Regions from separate parts of the Frateuria sp. GZRe14 genome, predicted to be linked through region 1. Evidence: predicted binding sites of a transcription regulator. Region 1 holds the regulator's gene; each other region holds the start of a gene.

The links. Region 1 encodes HrcA, which represses chaperone genes, less so after heat shock. Its sites were predicted from a motif close to TTNGCACTCNNNNNNNNNGAGTGCNAA; they were not measured.
Region 2: the regulator HrcA is predicted to act here: its motif matches at 1,580-1,606, upstream of groES (co-chaperone GroES).
Region 3: the regulator HrcA is predicted to act here: its motif matches at 1,826-1,852, upstream of rpoH (RNA polymerase sigma factor RpoH).

Annotation. Positions count from the first base shown of each region.
Region 1 covers NZ_JBHZGJ010000001.1:1,650,594-1,656,346, reverse strand. Annotated here, with positions in the region: gene dnaK (molecular chaperone DnaK) at 1-1,648, opposite strand, end outside; gene grpE (nucleotide exchange factor GrpE) at 1,767-2,288, opposite strand; gene hrcA (heat-inducible transcriptional repressor HrcA) at 2,371-3,426, opposite strand; gene recN (DNA repair protein RecN) at 3,546-5,219, shown strand; gene ACFWZ1_RS07600 (response regulator transcription factor) at 5,303-5,753, opposite strand, start outside.
Region 2 covers NZ_JBHZGJ010000002.1:249,396-255,148, reverse strand. Annotated here, with positions in the region: gene ACFWZ1_RS15420 (protein-disulfide reductase DsbD family protein) at 1-33, opposite strand, end outside; gene ACFWZ1_RS15415 (DMT family transporter) at 107-1,003, opposite strand; gene cutA (divalent-cation tolerance protein CutA) at 1,062-1,403, opposite strand; gene groES (co-chaperone GroES) at 1,660-1,953, shown strand; gene groL (chaperonin GroEL) at 2,013-3,662, shown strand; gene ACFWZ1_RS15395 (ABC transporter ATP-binding protein) at 4,175-5,753, shown strand, end outside.
Region 3 covers NZ_JBHZGJ010000001.1:366,841-372,593, reverse strand. Annotated here, with positions in the region: gene tal (transaldolase) at 1-662, shown strand, start outside; gene rpoH (RNA polymerase sigma factor RpoH) at 946-1,797, opposite strand; gene ACFWZ1_RS01710 (EF-hand domain-containing protein) at 1,962-2,330, opposite strand; gene ung (uracil-DNA glycosylase) at 2,386-3,102, opposite strand; gene ACFWZ1_RS01700 (response regulator) at 3,099-3,935, opposite strand; gene ftsX (permease-like cell division protein FtsX) at 4,041-5,012, opposite strand; gene ftsE (cell division ATP-binding protein FtsE) at 5,009-5,686, opposite strand.

The sequences.
Region 1 (5,753 bases):
CGCTGCGGGTGGCGTGCACCAACTGGTCGGCCTTGTTGCGGGTGGCGACCAGCTCGTGGAACTTCTTGTCCTCTTCCTTGTTCGCCTCGGCGTCGGCCACCATCCGCTGGATCTCGTCCTCGGACAGGCCCGAGCCGGCCTTGATCTCGATCTTCTGTTCCTTGCCCGTCTTCTTGTCCTTGGCAGACACGTGCAGGATGCCGTTGGCGTCGATGTCGAAGGTGACCTCGATCTGCGGCATGCCGCGCGGCGCCGGGTCGATGCCGGACAGGTCGAAACGGCCCAGCGACTTGTTCGCACTGGCGCGCTCGCGCTCACCCTGCAGCACGTGCACGGTCACCGCAGTCTGATTGTCATCGGCGGTCGAGAAGGTCTGCGCCGCCTTGGTCGGCACGGTCGTGTTCTTCTCGATCAGCTTGGTCATCACGCCGCCCATCGTCTCGATGCCAAGCGACAGCGGGGTGACGTCCAGCAGCAGCACGTCCTTGACCGAGCCGCCCAGCACGCCACCCTGGATTGCCGCGCCCACGGCGACGGCCTCGTCCGGATTGACGTCCTTGCGGGGCTCCTTGCCGAAGAAGTCCTTGACCGACTCCTGCACCTTGGGCATGCGGGTCTGGCCGCCGACGAGGATCACCTCGTTGACGTCCGACACGCGCAGGCCGGCATCGTTGAGCGCGATGCGACACGGCTCGATGGTGCGCTTGACCAGGTCCTCCACCAGCGCTTCCAACTTGGCGCGCGTCAGCTTGATGTTCAGGTGCTTCGGACCGGAGGCGTCGGCCGTCACGTATGGCAGGTTGACCTCGGTCTGGTGCGCGGAGGACAGCTCGATCTTGGCGCGCTCGGCCGCGTCCTTCAGGCGCTGCAGCGCCAGCGGGTCCTTGCGCAGGTCGATGCCCTGGTCCTTCTGGAATTCGTCGACCAAGTAGTCGATGACGCGCTTGTCGAAGTCCTCGCCGCCAAGGAAGGTGTCGCCGTTGGTGGCCAGCACCTCGAACTGCTTCTCGCCGTCGACTTCCGCGATCTCGATGATCGACACGTCGAAGGTGCCGCCGCCCAGGTCGTACACCGCGATCTTGCGGTCGCCGCCCTTCTTGTCCAGGCCATAGGCCAAAGCGGCCGCGGTCGGCTCGTTGATGATGCGCTTGACCTCCAGGCCCGCAATGCGGCCGGCGTCCTTGGTCGCCTGGCGCTGGCTGTCGTTGAAGTAGGCAGGCACCGTGATGACGGCTTCGGTGACCGGCTCGCCGAGATAGTCCTCGGCGGTCTTCTTCATCTTCATGAGGACCTTGGCGGAGATTTCCTGCGGCGCCATCTTCTTGCCGTCGGACGTCTCAACCCAGGCGTCGCCGTTCTCGTGCGCGACGATGCCGTAAGGCACGATGTGCAGGTCCTTCTGGACCTCGGCGTCGGTGAACTTGCGGCCGATCAGGCGCTTGACCGCATAAAAGGTGTTCTTCGGATTGGTCACGCTCTGGCGCTTGGCCGGCGCGCCCACGAGGACTTCGTTGTCCTTGCTGAAGGCGACGATGGAAGGCGTGGTGCGATCGCCCTCGGCGTTCTCGATCACCTTCGCGGTGCTGCCGTCCATCACGGCGACGCAGGAATTGGTGGTACCCAGGTCGATGCCGATGATCTTGCCCATAGTGTTCAGCTCCAATGCTTTCTAGGCGGCCCCCGCGGCCGCGATGGTTTTCCAGATGGTGGCCCACTCCCGGCGATTCAATGCCGCGGGGCCGCCTGTGTGTTCAGCGAGCGATGCGTCAGTCCTTGGCCACGGCGACCAGTGCGGGACGAAGCAACCGGTCGTTCAGCACGTAGCCCTTCTGCAACACGTTGACTACGGTGCCGGGCGCCTTGCCGGGCGCTTCGACCATGCTCACGGCATGGTGGCGCTCCGGGTCAAGGGGTTGGTCGACCGGATCGACCTGCACCAGTCCGTGGGTCTCGGCGACCTTCAGCAACGCTTTCAGGGTCAGCGCCAGGCCTTCGCGCACGGCGGCCGCGTCACTGCTCTCGATGGCCAGCCCGCGTTCCAGGCTGTCGTAGACCGGGAGCAACTCGTTCAACAGTTTTTCGTTGGCGAAGCGGCGGGCCTGTTCCAGGTCGCGATGCAGGCGCCGGCGCTGGTTTTCCAGCTCCGCGTGCTCGCGCAGCACGGACTCGCGCAACTCGGCGTTGCTCGCCTCCAGCTCGGCGACCCGCGCCTGCAGGGCATCGGATCCTTGCGTTCCCGGCGAACCGGATTCCTGCACCTGGTCCGGCGTCTGCTCGTTGTTCTGCATGCATTACTCCCAAACAAAAGTCTGGACCGGCACCTCCGTGCCGGCCACCGATAACTGCGGGAAACCCGCCCTCCGGGGGCGGTTATAGGGACGTCGCGGCGCGATTCAAGGCGTCGCTGAGCAATCCGGCAGTTGCCTGCACCACCGGGATCACCCGGTCGTAGGCCATGCGGGTGGGCCCGATCACGCCGACCGCACCCAGGACCCGCCCCTGCACGCCGTAACTGGCGGTCACCACGCTGCAGCCGTCCAGCGCGGCAAAGCCCGATTCCTCGCCGATAAACAGGCGCACGCCCGGGGCCCGGGCGCACACCTCCATCAGTTGCAACAATTCGTTTTTCTTCTGGAAGGCCTCGAACAGCTCGCGCAGACGGTCCAGGTCGGCAAGCTCGGCGTAACCCATCAGGTTGGTCTGGCCGCTCACCAGAACGTCCTCCCCGCCACCTTGCGGCGCGAAAGAGGCCGCCGCGAGTTCCGTCGCGCTGGCGACAAGGCGGTTGAGCTCGCTCCCGGCCTCGCGCAGCTCGCGCAAAAGGTGGGCGCGGATGTCGTCCACGCGCAGACCGGCAAAATGGGTGTTGAGGTAGTTGGCGGCCTGTTCCAGTTCGCGGCTGTCCAGCGGCCTGGCCAGCTGCACGATGCGGTTCTGCACCTGGTTGTCGGAGAACACCAGGATCACCAGCACGCGTGCGTCCGGCAGCGGCACGAAATCGATATGGCGCAGGGGAAAGTCACCCTGGCGCGGCACCGTCACCACGCCGGCGAAGTGGGTCATCGCCGAAAGCAGCGTGGACACGTTGCCCAACAGGTCGCGGGTGGTCGTGGGTCCGGGTGGCAACTCACGCTTGAGCCGCGCCATGTCCTCGCGCGGCAGCGGCTGCAGCTCGATCAGGCTGTCGACGAACAGGCGCAGGCCACGTGGCGTGGGTATGCGCCCGGCGGACGTGTGCGGGGAGGCGACCAGACCTGCGTCTTCGAGGTCCGCCATGATGTTGCGGATCGTTGCCGGGCTGACGTCCAGCCCCGACGATCGGGACAGCGTGCGCGACCCGACGGGCTCGCCATCGGCCAGGTACTGCGCGATCAGGGTGCGCAGCAGGCGGCGGGCGCGGGCATCGAGGTCGTGGGGTCGGGTCATTCGCTGTAACAAACGGTGAGACGGGACAGAAATAAGGTGTCGCCGCCGAGTTTGCAAGAACGCCGGTCGCGACGGTAGCCGCGCCCGCGCGCCACTTTCTGCCCGTACAATTCCACGCCATGCTCACTTCCCTGTACGTCCGCCATTTCGCCGTCGTCGAAGAAGCCGAAGTCGCCTTCGGCCCGGGCCTCACCGTGGTCAGCGGTGAAACGGGCGCCGGCAAGTCGCTGCTGGTCGACGCGCTGATGTTGCTGGCCGGCGCGCGCGCCGACAGCGGCATGGTGCGCGAGGGCTGCGACCGCGCCGAACTCATCGCCGAATTCGACCTGGCCGCGCTGCCCGAAGCACGCGCCTGGCTGGAACGGGAGGAGCTGGACGATGAAGGTGCCTGCCAGCTTCGCCGCGTGATCCGCGCCGAGGGCAGCTCGCGCGCGTGGATCAACGGCCGCCCGGCCAATGCCAGCCAACTCGGTGAACTGGCCACGCTGCTGGTGGAAATCCATGGCCAGCATGAGCACCAGGCGCTGCTCTCGCGCGGCCACCAGCTCGATCTGCTTGATGCGTACGCCGGCAATGAGGAACTGGTGGGACAGTTGCGCACGCTGGCCGCGCAGTGGCGCGAGCTGGGCGCGCGCATCCGCAAGCTCAGTGGTGGCGGTGACCGCGAGCAACGGCTCGAACTGCTGCGCCACGAGGTCGGCGAGCTCGAACGCTGGGTGTTGCCGGCTGCGGAATTGTCCGAACTCGAGGCCAGCCACAAGCGCTTGGCCAATGCCGGCCGGCTGGCCGAAGGCGCCTCCGGCGTGGTGGAACTGCTCGATGGCGACAGCGAATTCGCGTTGCGCCGTGCGCTCGGCCGCGCGCACGGGGAGTTGGGCAAGCTGGCTGCCCTGGACCCGCGCCTCGCGCCCCTGCTGGAACTGCTGGACAACGCAGAGATACAGCTGGGCGAAGCTTCCGACGGCCTCTCGCGCTACGCACAGGACGTCGACCTCGATCCGGAGCGCTATGCCGACGTCGATACCCAACTCACCCGCCTTCACGAACTGGCGCGCCGCCACCGCCTTCCCGTCGCCGAATTGCACGATCGGCTGGGCGCATTGCAGGCCGAGCTGCTCGAACTGGAAGGCGCCGGCGACGCGCTGGAGCGGCTCGCCGGCGATCGCGCACGGCTGGAACGCGGCTATGCGAAAGCGGCCGATGAACTGAGCAAGGCCCGCCGCACGGCCGCCGCGCGCCTGGGCGAGGAGGTCAGCGCGCTGATGGGCGAACTGGGCATGGCCGGCGGCCGGCTGGTCGTCGACCTCGAACCGGTCGACGACGGCGAGCCGGATGCGCAGGGCCGCGAGCGCTGCGAATTGCTTGTCAGCGCCAATCCCGGCCAGCCACCGCGCGCGCTGCGCAAGGTCGCCTCGGGCGGCGAACTGGCACGCATCAGTCTCGCCATCGAGGTCGCCACGCTGGGCAAGGACACGATCGGCTGCATGGTGTTCGACGAGGTCGACACCGGCATCGGCGGCGCCGTGGCCGAGGTGGTCGGGCAGAAGCTGCGCGCGCTCGGCGGCGAGCGCCAGGTACTGTGCGTCACCCACCTGCCGCAGGTCGCCGCGCAGGGCCATGCACACCTGCGCGTCAGCAAGCACAGCGACGGGGACACCACGCGCACGCAGATCGAGAAGCTGGACCCAGCCGGCCGCCGAGACGAACTGGCGCGCATGCTGGGCGGCGTCGAGATCTCCCGCGAAACGCGCGCCCACGCCAAGCAGATGCTCGAGCGCGCGCAAAGCGCCTGACGCGAGTCCCGGGAGGATGGACCTCAGCCCACCATCGCGGTGCGGCACGGGGGGTTCAAGCCCACCCTACGTCACCCGGTCCGTCAGTTCTTGCGCTCGGACAACAGCCCGCGCTCGCTCGCCATCCGGTACAGGTCGAGTTCCGACCCCGCGCCCAGCTTGCCCATCAGGCTCGCGCGATGGATATAGATGGTCTTCTGGCCCACCCCGAGCACTGCCGCGACCTGCTTGGGCGCCTTGCCTGCCGCCAGCAGCAGGAACACCTCGCGCTCGCGCGCGGTCAGCCGGTTGACCGGATCGAGTGCCTCGCTGGGCCGCTCGGCACGACGCTGACGCAAATCCGAACTCAGGAACGTCTCGCCCTGCATCACCTGGCGCAGGCCCGCCACCAGTTCTTCCGGCGCGGCGCCCTTGGTGACATAGCCGCTGGCGCCACGGCGTAGCGCCTCGGATACGTAGGGCTCGCCGTCGTGCATGCTCAGCACGACGATATGCGTGTCCGGCGCCAGGCTATGCAGGTGCTCGATCAATGGC
Region 2 (5,753 bases), on a different contig from region 1:
GCGGGCGGCCAGGCGGCCGATCATCGGGCGCATCGCGTCTCCAGCGGCGCGGTGAAGGAAATCCATTATGGACCCATCGCGCGCCTGGCCAGCCGGCGTTGCGGCCTTATGTCTCCTCGGCCGCCAGCGGTGGTCCGGCCCGGCGCGGACGCACCCATCCGGTGGTGAGCGCGGTGCCCAGCAGGATGATCGCGCAGCCGCCGACCATGCGCGCGGTCACCGGCTCGTCCAGCAGCAGCGCGCCCCACAGCACGCCGAAGGCGGGGATCAGGTAGGGGATCACCATGATCCGCACGGCACCGACCCGGGCCAGCACCCAGAAAAACAGCACGTAGGCCAGCGCGGTGCACAGCACGGCCAGTCCCGCGGCCGCTAGCCACGCCTGCATCGGCGGCGCCTGGTCCGGCCAGGCCAGCACCGTCGTCGGCAGCAGCACGAGCGCGGCGACCATGTGGCTGCCGACCGTCACCACCAGCGGCGTGACGCCCGCCAGGCGCAGGTGGGTGTAGTGCACCGCGTAGCCGTAAAGCACGGTGGCCGCGATGCAGGCAAGCAGCGCGAGCCCCGCGCCCGGCGCCAACGCGAGGCTGCCCTGGGCCAGCCAGAGGATCCCGGCAAATCCGGCTACCAGCCCGGCGCCGCGCCAGGCATCCAGCCGCTGGCCCAGCCACAGCCAGCCGATCAGCGCGGCGAACATCGGCGTCATGCCGTCGATGATCGAGGCCAGGCCGGCCGGCAGGCTGCGCGTGGCGAAGGTGAACAGCAGGAAGGGCAGCGCCGAGTTGGTCAGCCCGACCACGGCGATCGGCCACCAATGGGCGCGCCATTCGGCCAGCCGCCGGCGCGAGGCCAGCAGCGGCAGGAAGCACAGCGCCGCGCCGATGGCGCGCAGGCCGGCCAGCGGCAGCGCGCCGAAGGCGCCCGCGCCCATGCGCATGAACAGGAACGAGCCGCCCCACAGGGCGCCCAGCGACAGCAGGACGGCAAGATCGATCTTCTTCATCTTGGAGAGCGGGCAATGGGGTAAGGCAAGTTTGCCGGGATGCCACTGACAAGGGCTGTCAGCAGTCTTGCGCTGTCTCTTCAGTGGCGTCGCGGACCCAGTCCAGGTAAGGCGCATGGGCGTGCTCGATGGGCACGGCGATGAGTTCGGGCAGGTCGTACGGATGCAGCGCCAGCAGGCGCGTGCGCAGGGCGTCGAAGCGCGCGTCCGTCGTCTTGATCAGCAGAAGCTGCTCGCTGTCGGTGGTGACCTTGCCTTGCCAGCGGTAGGTCGAGGCAATGCCGGGCAGACGGTTCACGCAGGCGGCCAGGCGTTCGGCCACCAGCGCCTCGGCGATGCGCTGGGCGCTGCCGGCGTCGGGACAGGTGCAATAGCAGAGCAGGACGGAGGTGCCAGGCATGGCGCGAGATGGTAGCCCCTCTCCTGCGCGGAGATGGTTCGAGCACGGCGCCGCGTCCCTCCCGAGGCGGCGCCCCCGGGCCATGGGCGGCAACCCTTGAAACCCTGTCCGCACCACCCCACCTGCTGTGCCATTCGCGCTTCACCCTCTTGCAGGGGCGGACTGCGTCGCTAGAATTGGCACTCACCATCACCGAGTGCTAACAGCGTCCCGGTGATCCTCACCTTCTTTCAACCCGAACTGTGGAGTCCCATCCATGAGCAAACTGCGTCCGCTGCACGATCGCGTCATCGTCAAGCGCCTGGAAGAGGAGCGCGTCTCCGCCGGCGGCATCGTCATCCCCGACAGCGCCACCGAGAAGCCGACCCGCGGCAAGGTCATTGCCGCCGGCACCGGCCGCATCCTCGAAGACGGCAACGTCCGTCCGATGAGCCTGAAGGAAGGCGACACCGTGCTGTTCGGCAAGTACGCCGGCCAGGAAATCAAGATCGACGGCGAAGAGCTGGTCTTCCTGAAGGAAGACGACATCGTCGCGGTGATCGAAGGCTGATCAGCCTCTCCCGCACGACTCTCCGCAATCTACCCATCGAATTCGAAGGATAAAGACACATGGCAGCTAAAGAAGTCCGCTTCGGCGAAGACGCCCGCTCGCGCATCCTCAAGGGCGTGAACACCCTGGCCAACGCGGTCAAGGTCACCCTGGGTCCCAAGGGCCGCAACGTCGTGCTCGAGAAGAGCTTCGGCGCCCCGACGATCACCAAGGACGGCGTGTCCGTCGCCAAGGAGATCGAGCTGGCCGACAAGTACGAGAACCTCGGCGCGCAGATCGTCAAGGAAGCCGCTTCCAAGACCTCCGATGTCGCCGGTGACGGCACCACCACCGCCACCGTGCTGGCGCAGGCGTTCATCCAGGAAGGCCTGAAGGCGGTCGCCGCCGGCATGAACCCGATGGATCTGAAGCGCGGCATCGACAAGGCCGTGATCGCGGCAGTGGGCGAGCTCAAGAAGCTCTCCAACCCGACCGCCGACGACAAGGCGATCGCGCAGGTCGGCACCATCTCGGCCAACTCCGATTCCAACATCGGCGACATCATCGCCACTGCGATGAAGAAGGTCGGCAAGGAAGGCGTGATCACGGTCGAGGAAGGCTCGGGCCTGGAGAACGAGCTCGACGTCGTCGAGGGCATGCAGTTCGACCGCGGCTACCTGTCGCCGTACTTCATCAACAACCAGGCCAGCCAGCAGGTTGAGCTGGACGACCCGTACATCCTGATCCACGACAAGAAGGTGTCGAACGTCCGCGAGCTGCTGCCCGTGCTGGAGGCCGTCGCCAAGGCCGGCAAGCCGCTGCTGATCGTCGCCGAGGAAGTCGAGGGCGAGGCGCTGGCCACGCTGGTGGTCAACACCATCCGCGGCATCGTCAAGGTCGCCGCCGTCAAGGCGCCGGGCTTCGGTGACCGCCGCAAGGCCATCCTCGAGGACATCGCGATCCTGACCAACGGCCAGGTGATCTCCGAGGAAGTGGGCCTGCAGCTGGAAAAGGCCACGATCAACGATCTGGGCCGCGCCAAGCGCGTGGTGATCACCAAGGAAAACACCACGATCATCGACGGCGCCGGCGAAGCCGAGCGCATCCAGTCGCGCATCGGCCAGATCAAGGCGCAGATCGAGGAGACCTCCTCCGATTACGACCGCGAGAAGCTGCAGGAGCGCGTGGCCAAGCTGGCCGGCGGCGTGGCCGTCATCAAGGTCGGTGCCGCCACCGAGGTCGAGATGAAGGAAAAGAAGGCCCGCGTCGAAGATGCCCTGCACGCGACCCGTGCGGCGGTGGAAGAAGGCGTGGTGCCGGGCGGCGGCGTCGCCCTGATCCGTGCGCTCAAGGCCGTCGAAGGCCTCAAGGGTGACAACGAGGACCAGAACCTCGGCATCGCGATCACCCGCCGCGCGCTGGAAGCGCCGCTGCGCGCGATCGTCGCCAACGCCGGCGAAGAGCCCTCCGTGATCCTCAACAAGGTCAAGGACGGCTCGGGCAACTTCGGCTACAACGCGGCCACCGGCGAGTTCGGCGACATGGTGCAGATGGGCATCCTGGACCCGACCAAGGTGACCCGCACCGCGCTGCAGCACGCTTCGTCGGTTGCGGGCCTGGCGATCACCACCGAGGCGATCGTGGCCGAACTGCCGAAGAAGGACGAAGGCCACGGCGGCGCCGGTGGCATGGGCGGCGGCATGGGTGGCATGGGCGGCATGGACTTCTAAGTCCAACGCTCACCGCAGTACCCAGGAAAACCCCGCCACGCGCGGGGTTTTCTTTTTGTGCCGGCGAAGGGCCATGGGAGCACCTTGCCGCGACAAAGGCGCGCGCGCCTGGGGCGATTGGGCTTTCGACCGTCCGCTGCGTGGCTGCTCTGGCGTGGGCTCCCCGCGACCTGGCTCGCCTGCCGCGGGCTTTCGATCGCCTGACGGCGCTCGAGTCACTTTTCTTTGCTGGCCCAAAGAAAAGTAACCAAAAGAAATGGCCCGGACGCAACACGATGGCGCAGAAGAGCTTGGCGCCAGCTCGCTTTGCCTGATGAATCCCACGCTCATAGACCGCCGTTTTGCCGCGGCGCTCGGAGCCTAAGGCAAGGGAGGCGGCCAGGTGCGATTGCAGTACGCGTGCGTGCCCGCGAGCGTGGCCGCACGGAGCGCTCGGGCGACCCTGCTAGCGTTCACTGCGGGCGTGCCGGCGGCTGGTCCACAATGGGCGTTCCCCCCAGGTGAGCCCTCCCATGCTCTTCCGCTGGTTTGAATCCCTGATCGACCCGTTCAAGGAGCCGGTCGACGTCATGCCGCCGGCAACGCCCGGGCGCTTCTACCTGTTCTACCTGCGCCAGGTGTGGCCGATGTTCGCGGCGGTGCTGGTGGTGGGCTTCTTCGTCTCGATCATCGAGGTGTCGCTGTTCGCCTTCATCGGCCGGTTGGTGGACATGGCCAAGTCGGCCGAGGGCGTGGCGTTCTTCCGTCAGCACGGACGCGAGCTGGCCTGGATGGCGTTCGTGGCGCTCATCGCGCGACCGATGTTCAACGCCATGCACGACTTGCTCGTCAACCAGGCGATCGTGCCCAACGTGACCGCCCGCATCCGCTGGCAGAACCACCGCTACGTGATCCGCCAGAGCCTGGCCTTTTTCCAGAACGACTTCGCCGGACGCATCGCCAACCGCATCATGCAGACCGGCAGCTCGTTGCGGGAATCGGCGGTGCAGATCGTCGATGCGATCTGGTACGTGGCGATCTACACCGGAAGCGCCATCGTGATGTTCGCGCAGGCCGATGTCTGGCTGGCGGCGCCGCTGGTGCTGTGGCTGCTGCTCTACATCGCCACGCTGGCGTTCTTCATCCCGCGCACGCGGCAGCGTTCGTGGAAAGCCTCGGAGGCGCGCTCGAAGCTGATGGGGCGCATCGTCGACGGCTACAGCAACGTGCTCACGCTCAAGCTCTTCGCGCACACGCGGCGCGAGGAGGCCTACGTCGCCGACGCGCTGCGCGAACAGGTCGACAAGACGCGCGCGATGACGCGCCAGACCACCGCGATGGACGCCACCATCACCACGCTCAACGGCTTCCTGATCGTGGGCACCTCGGGGCTGGCGCTGTGGCTGTGGAGCCACGGCAAGGTCACGGTGGGGGCGATCGCGTTGTCGACCGGGCTGGTGATCCGCATCAACAACATGTCCGGCTGGATCATGTGGGTGGTCAACGGCATCTTCGAGAACATCGGCACGGTGCAGGACGGAATGACGACTATCGCGCAACCGCGCGCGGTGCAGGACGCGCCGGGCGCGATGCCGCTGGAAGTCACGCGCGGCGAGGTACGTTTCGAGGACATCCACTTCCACTACGGCAAGGCCGGTGGCGTCATCTCGGGGCTCGACCTTGCCGTGCGCGCGGGCGAGAAGATCGGCCTGGTCGGCCCTTCCGGCGCGGGCAAGTCGACACTGGTGAACGTGCTGCTGCGGCTGTACGACCTGGAGGGCGGACACATTCTCGTCGACGGCCAGGACATCGCCCGGGTCACCCAGGAAAGCCTGCGCTCGCAGATCGGCGTGGTCACCCAGGACACCTCGCTGCTGCATCGCTCGATCCGCGACAACCTGCTCTACGGTCGCCCCGGCGCCAGTGAAATGCAGATTGCCGAGGCGGTACGCGAGGCGCGCGCGGACGAGTTCATCCCGACGCTGTCCGACGGTGAAGGGCGCCGCGGCTACGACGCTTACGTGGGCGAGCGCGGCGTGAAGCTTTCCGGCGGCCAGCGCCAGCGCATCGCGATCGCGCGCGTGCTGCTCAAGGACGCGCCGATCCTGATCC
Region 3 (5,753 bases), 1.3 Mb from region 1:
ATGCGCGGCTGTCGTTCGACACCGACGCCAGCATCGCCAAGGCCGAGCGGCTGATCGGGCTGTACGAGGACGCCGGCATCAAGCGCGACCGCGTGCTGATCAAGCTGGCCTCGACCTGGGAGGGCGTGCGCGCCGCGCGCGAACTGGAGCGGCGCGGCATCCAGTGCAACATGACCCTGCTGTTCGCGTTCGAACAGGCGGTGGCCAGTGCGGAGGTGGGCGTGTTCCTGATCTCGCCGTTCGTGGGCCGCATCATGGACTGGTACGTGGCCAACACCGGGGTCAAGCAGTACGCGCCGGACGAAGACCCGGGCGTGCAGTCGGTGCGGCGCATCTACCACTACTACAAGACCCACGGCTACGAGACCGTGGTGATGGGCGCGAGCTTCCGCAACGTCGGCCAGATCCAGGCCCTGGCCGGCTGCGACCGCCTGACCATCAGTCCCGACCTGATGGCGGAACTCGATGGATCGGATGAGCCGCTGCCGCGCCGCATGGCCGACGATGGCACCCGCACGGAACGTCCCCCGCCCATCGACGAGGCGCGCTTCCGCTGGGGCATGAACGAGGATGCGATGGCCAGCGACAAACTGGCCGAAGGCATTCGCAAGTTCGCGGCCGACCAGCGGCAGCTGGAAAAGCTGTTGGCCGAGCGGCTCTGACGCGCCTTGCTCCCTCTCCCGCCAAGGAGGGGAGCAAGGGGCCGGGACTCGCAGGGATCCCGGCAAGAACGCCATCCTGCTTGTCGCCGTTGCGGGACCCCGCCGCGACCTGGCTCCGGTGCGGGCTTCCGATCGCCGGCCGGCACTCGGGTCACTTCAAGAAACAGCCTGGCCTTGCTTGGTCAGTCGTTCCCAGCCCCGTCGCTGATGGCCGGCTGTGCAGGAACGCAAAAAGAAAAAGCGGCCACGAGGGCCGCTTTTTCGTTTGCCGTGACGGCACTTGTCAGAACAGGGCGCGCATCTTCTTCATCGCATTCGCCTCGACCTGGCGGATGCGCTCGGCGGACACACCGTACTCGTCGGCCAGATCCTGCAGCGTGGCCTTGTCCTCGTTGAGCCAGCGCCGCTGGATGATGTCGCGCGAGCGCTCGTCGAGTTTCGAAAGCGCGCTGGAAAGCGTCTCCAGCTGGTTGTCGGCCTGGTCGGCGTCGGACACGTTGTCGTACGGGTCGGCGCCATCGTCGACCAGGAAAGCCGCCGGCGCCGGCTTGGCGTCGTCGTCCGCGTCGGCAGGCGCCTCGAAGCCGATGTCGCGACCGGACAGGCGCGATTCCATCTCGCGCACGGTCGCTTCCGGCACGCCCAGGTCCTTGGCCACGATGCGCACTTCCTCGGCGTTCATCCAGCCCAGGCGCTTCTTGCTCTTGCGCAGGTTGAAGAACAGCTTGCGCTGCGCCTTGGTGGTGGCGACCTTGACGATGCGCCAGTTGCGCAGGATGAACTCGTGCATCTCGGCGCGAATCCAGTGCACCGCGAAGCTGACAAGGCGCACGCCCTGGTCCGGGTCGAAGCGCTTGACCGCCTTCATCAGGCCGATGTTGCCTTCCTGGATCAGGTCGCCCAGCTGCAGGCCGTAGCCCGAGTAGCCACGGGCCACGTGCACCACGAAACGCAGGTGCGACATCACCAGCTTCCTGGCCGAACCCAGGTCGTCTTCTTCGTTGAAGCGGCGCGCCAGCGCCTGCTCCTCGTCATGGCTGAGCACCGGGATGCGGTGCACGGCGGAAATATAGGCGTCCAGACTGCCAACGACGCTGGGGATCGGCAGGTTGGCGGTCACCAAGGCTTGGGACATGTGGAACCTCCGGCAAGTAAATCGCAGCTTAGCACTCCGGTATTGAGAGTGCTAAAGGGCTGAAAAGTTCGCTGCGAGATTTAATGTACCGAATCGTACAGCAATGCGGGCGGCATCGCCAGCCCTCGTCGTCCGGCCATCGGGCCATTGTTCACATGGGCGATCTAACGCTTGTGAACCGGCGGCGTCGGCGTGGCGCCAGAGGAATCCGCCCGGAGGTAGGACTGTGGCGGCGCCATTCGACCGCGGGGTTCCAGGAATGTCGAGGTCAGCCGCCGCTCCCCGGAAGACGCGTACCACGCATACGTCTGCCGCGTGATCCGGTTGTCCGCGTACGCGTACTGGCTGAAATGCATTCGCATGTCCTGCAGGCCGTCGGGGAGCTCCGAACGGCTGAGCACGCCGTCGTGGTTGGCATCGACCTGCTCGAACGACGGAAGTTGCAGGCGAGAGCCGACCTCATCGGCTGCCGCACTGGCCACCGGCATCGCAGCGGCCGCGAAAATCACCAGGAAACCGATCGGCTTGCACATGACGTACTCCTTGTCGTGTCACTTCGATCGACACTTCCACGCCAGTCCTACAACGTCAAGCAGCGAGCCGTGAACGCGGCGGCAGCGACCAATCGACCGGAGCCTGGCCGCGGCTTTCCAGGTAACGGTTGGCCGCCGAGAAATGGCCGTTGCCGATGAAGCCACGATGGGCCGACAGCGGCGAGGGATGCACCGAGCTCAGCACCAGGTGGCGACTCGGGTCGACCAGTCGGCCCTTGCGCTGGGCATAGGCACCCCAGAGCATGAACACCAGCCCCTCGCGTTCGCGGTCGAGCGCCGCGATGGCGGCATCGGTGAAGCCTTCCCAGCCCTTGTTCTGGTGCGCGCCGGCGCGGCCCTGCTCGACCGTCATCACGCTGTTGAGCAGCAGCACGCCCTGGTCGGCCCACGGCGTAAGGCAGCCGTGGTCGGGGCGCGGGATGCCAAGGTCGCGCGCAATCTCGGCAAAGATGTTGTTGAGCGAAGGCGGCACCGGCACGCCGGGCCGCACCGAGAAACACAATCCATGTGCCTGGCCGGGGCCGTGGTAGGGATCCTGGCCCAGGATCACCACGCGCACTTTGTCGAAGGGCGTATGCGCGAAGGCGTTGAAGATCTCCGGCCCGGGCGGATAGAGCACCTTGCCGGCTCGCTTTTCGGTGCGCAGGAAATCCGCCAGCGCGCGCATGTCCGGTCGTTTCAGGTAATCGCCCAGGCGCGCCTTCCAGGAAGGCTCCAGGCGGACGCGTTCGGCTTCTTCGGTGTCGCTCACGCGCCTTGGGTTCGCTGGCGCAGGTGCCGGGCCACCCGCAACTGGAACAACAGCTTGGTGACCAGCAGCTTTTCCTCGACCGGCTTCTCGACCAGGTCGTTGGCGCCAGCCTTGAGCAACGCGGCCTGGTTGGCCGGGTTTTCGTCGCCGGTCATGACCAGCACCGGCAGCGCGCCCTTGCCGTAGCCGAACAGGCTGCGGATGCGTTCGAGCAGGTCGCCGCCGGTGAGCTCGCCCTTCAGGCTGACGTCGGTGAGCACCACGTCGGCGCCGATCCGGCCTTGCGCGCGATCGGTCTCCAGCATGGCCAGGGCGTCCTCCACGCTGACCACGTGGCGCACGGTCAGGCCGATCTTCTCGAGCATGCGGCGGGTGGCCAGCGCCACGACGCGGCTGTCCTCCACGTACAGCACGGTGCCCTCGGCGGTCGCTTCCGGCCGCACGTAGCCGCGGATGAAATCGGCCAGAGCCTGGAAGCCCAGCGACTTGTCGAAATAATCGGTGACGTCGCCCAGCTCGCGCTTGTGCAGGCGCGCGTCGACATCGCCGGAAACCACCACGATCGGCACATAGGCCTGGGCCGATTCGCGCACGTGGCGCGCCAGTTCCAGGCCATCCATGTCGGGCAGGCGCAATGCGATGGTGATGAAGTCGAACGGGCCCCGCTCGATCAGTTCGCGCGCGTCGGCGCCGCTACCGCAATCGACCAGTTCGGCTTCCGGCAATTCGGCCTTGAGCACGCGCGTGATCAGCTGGCGCACCACCTTGGAGCCGTCCACCACCAGCACCCGCGGAGCGGTGCCGGCGCTGCGGCTGCCAACGTCTGCATTCATGCCCCACCCATCCACATCCGAACCCCGTGTACGCCCCGCGCGCACCCGGGGCTATCTTGCACCATCACGCCTCGCACGGGTTGCGAAGGCGGTCACTAAGGGAACCTAGGCGGCCTTGCGCAACTGCCGCGCGCTGACCAGCCGTGCGCCGATCCAGCCCAGCACGGCAGACGCCAGCGGTACGGCCAGCAGCAGCCACCACGGCAGCGCGCCAAGGCTGAGGCTGCCCCCGTAGGCGCGGTCCAGTTCCGCCGCCGGGCCAGCCAGCGCCAGTTCGATCGCCAGCGCCAGCAACGAGGCCAGCACGCCGCCGAACAGGCCATACCAGATACCCGCGTACAGATACGGCCGGCGCACGAAGGCGCGGCTGGCGCCCAGCAGCATCTGCACGCCGATCTCCTCGCGCCGGCCGGCGATGTCGGTGCGGACGGTGTTGCCGACCACCAGCAGCGCGGCCAGCGCGAGCAAGGCGGCCAGCACGAGCACCACGCGATGGCCGACGTCCAGCAGCGCATCGAGCCGCTGCCGCCACTGGCCGCTGTCCTGCACCAGGTCGACCGCGCGTTCACCGCGCAGCGCTTCGACCAGCGCGCCCACCGCGGCCGCGTCGAGCCCGGCCTTGGGCTGCACCACCAGCACCCACGGCAGCGGATTGGCCTCGTCGAGCGCGTGCACGGCGCCGGAAAAACCCTGCAGGGTGGCCAGTTCGTCCAGGCCCTGCTGCGGCGACTTGACGGTCACTGCCGTCACGTCGGGGCGGCCGCGCAGTTCACCGGCCAGCAGATTGGCCTGCGCACCGGCCTGGTCGGTCTTCAGGAACACGCTGATCGCCGGGTTCTGGCCCAGCGCGCCGCCCATCGATTGCACGTTGGCCAGCAGCAGGTAGAACGCGAGCGGCAGTGCCAGCGCCAGGCCCAGCACGGCTACGGTCATCAGCGTGCCGAGCGGGCGGCCACCGAGCCGGCGCAGGCTCGCCGCCGCGCTCCAGCCGTGGTGCTCGCGCCAGCCGGCGAAACGGCGGGACTGGCTGCGTTCGCTGCGCGGCGCGGCCTTTTCCGTAGCGGCAGGGGCGTTCACAGCACCTCCTCGCCCGGGATGTCGGCCACCAGCCGGCCGTGGTCGAGCACCACCACGCGCTTGTGCATGCGCTTGATCAGCGGAAGGTCGTGGCTGGCGATCAGCACGGTGGTGCCGATGTCCTGGAATTCGGCGAACAGGCCCATGATCTCCACCGCCAGTTGGGGGTCGAGGTTGCCGGTCGGTTCGTCGGCGATCAGCACCGCCGGGCGCGCCACGATGGCGCGGGCGATGCCTACGCGCTGCTGTTCGCCGGTGGAGAGCGAGTCGGGCAGCTGCCGCTCGTAGGAAAGCAGGCCGACCTTTTCCAGTGCGGCGCGCACGCGGCGGGTGCGTTCGGCGGGCGCGATGCCGCCGATGAGCAGCGGCAGCTCCACGTTGGCGAACACCGTGCGGTCCATCAGCAGGCGATGGTCCTGGAACACCATGCCCAGCCGGCGCCGCAACTTCGGGATGCCACCGCGACCGACCTTGGCCAGGGCCTGGCCGTCGACCACGATCTGCCCGTGAGAGGGCCGCTCGATCAGCGCGATCAGCTTGAGCAGCGTGCTCTTGCCGGCGCCGGAATGGCCGGTGACGAAGGCCATCTCGCCGGCCGCCACCTCGAAGGACAGTTGCGAGAGCGCCTCATGGCCGCCCTCGTAGCGCTTGCTCACCTGGTCGAAGCGGATCACCGCGTGTGGTTCCTTGTCCCGCACCAGGGGCAAAGGATACGGGATGCGCGGGCCGGAAAGGCGGCCC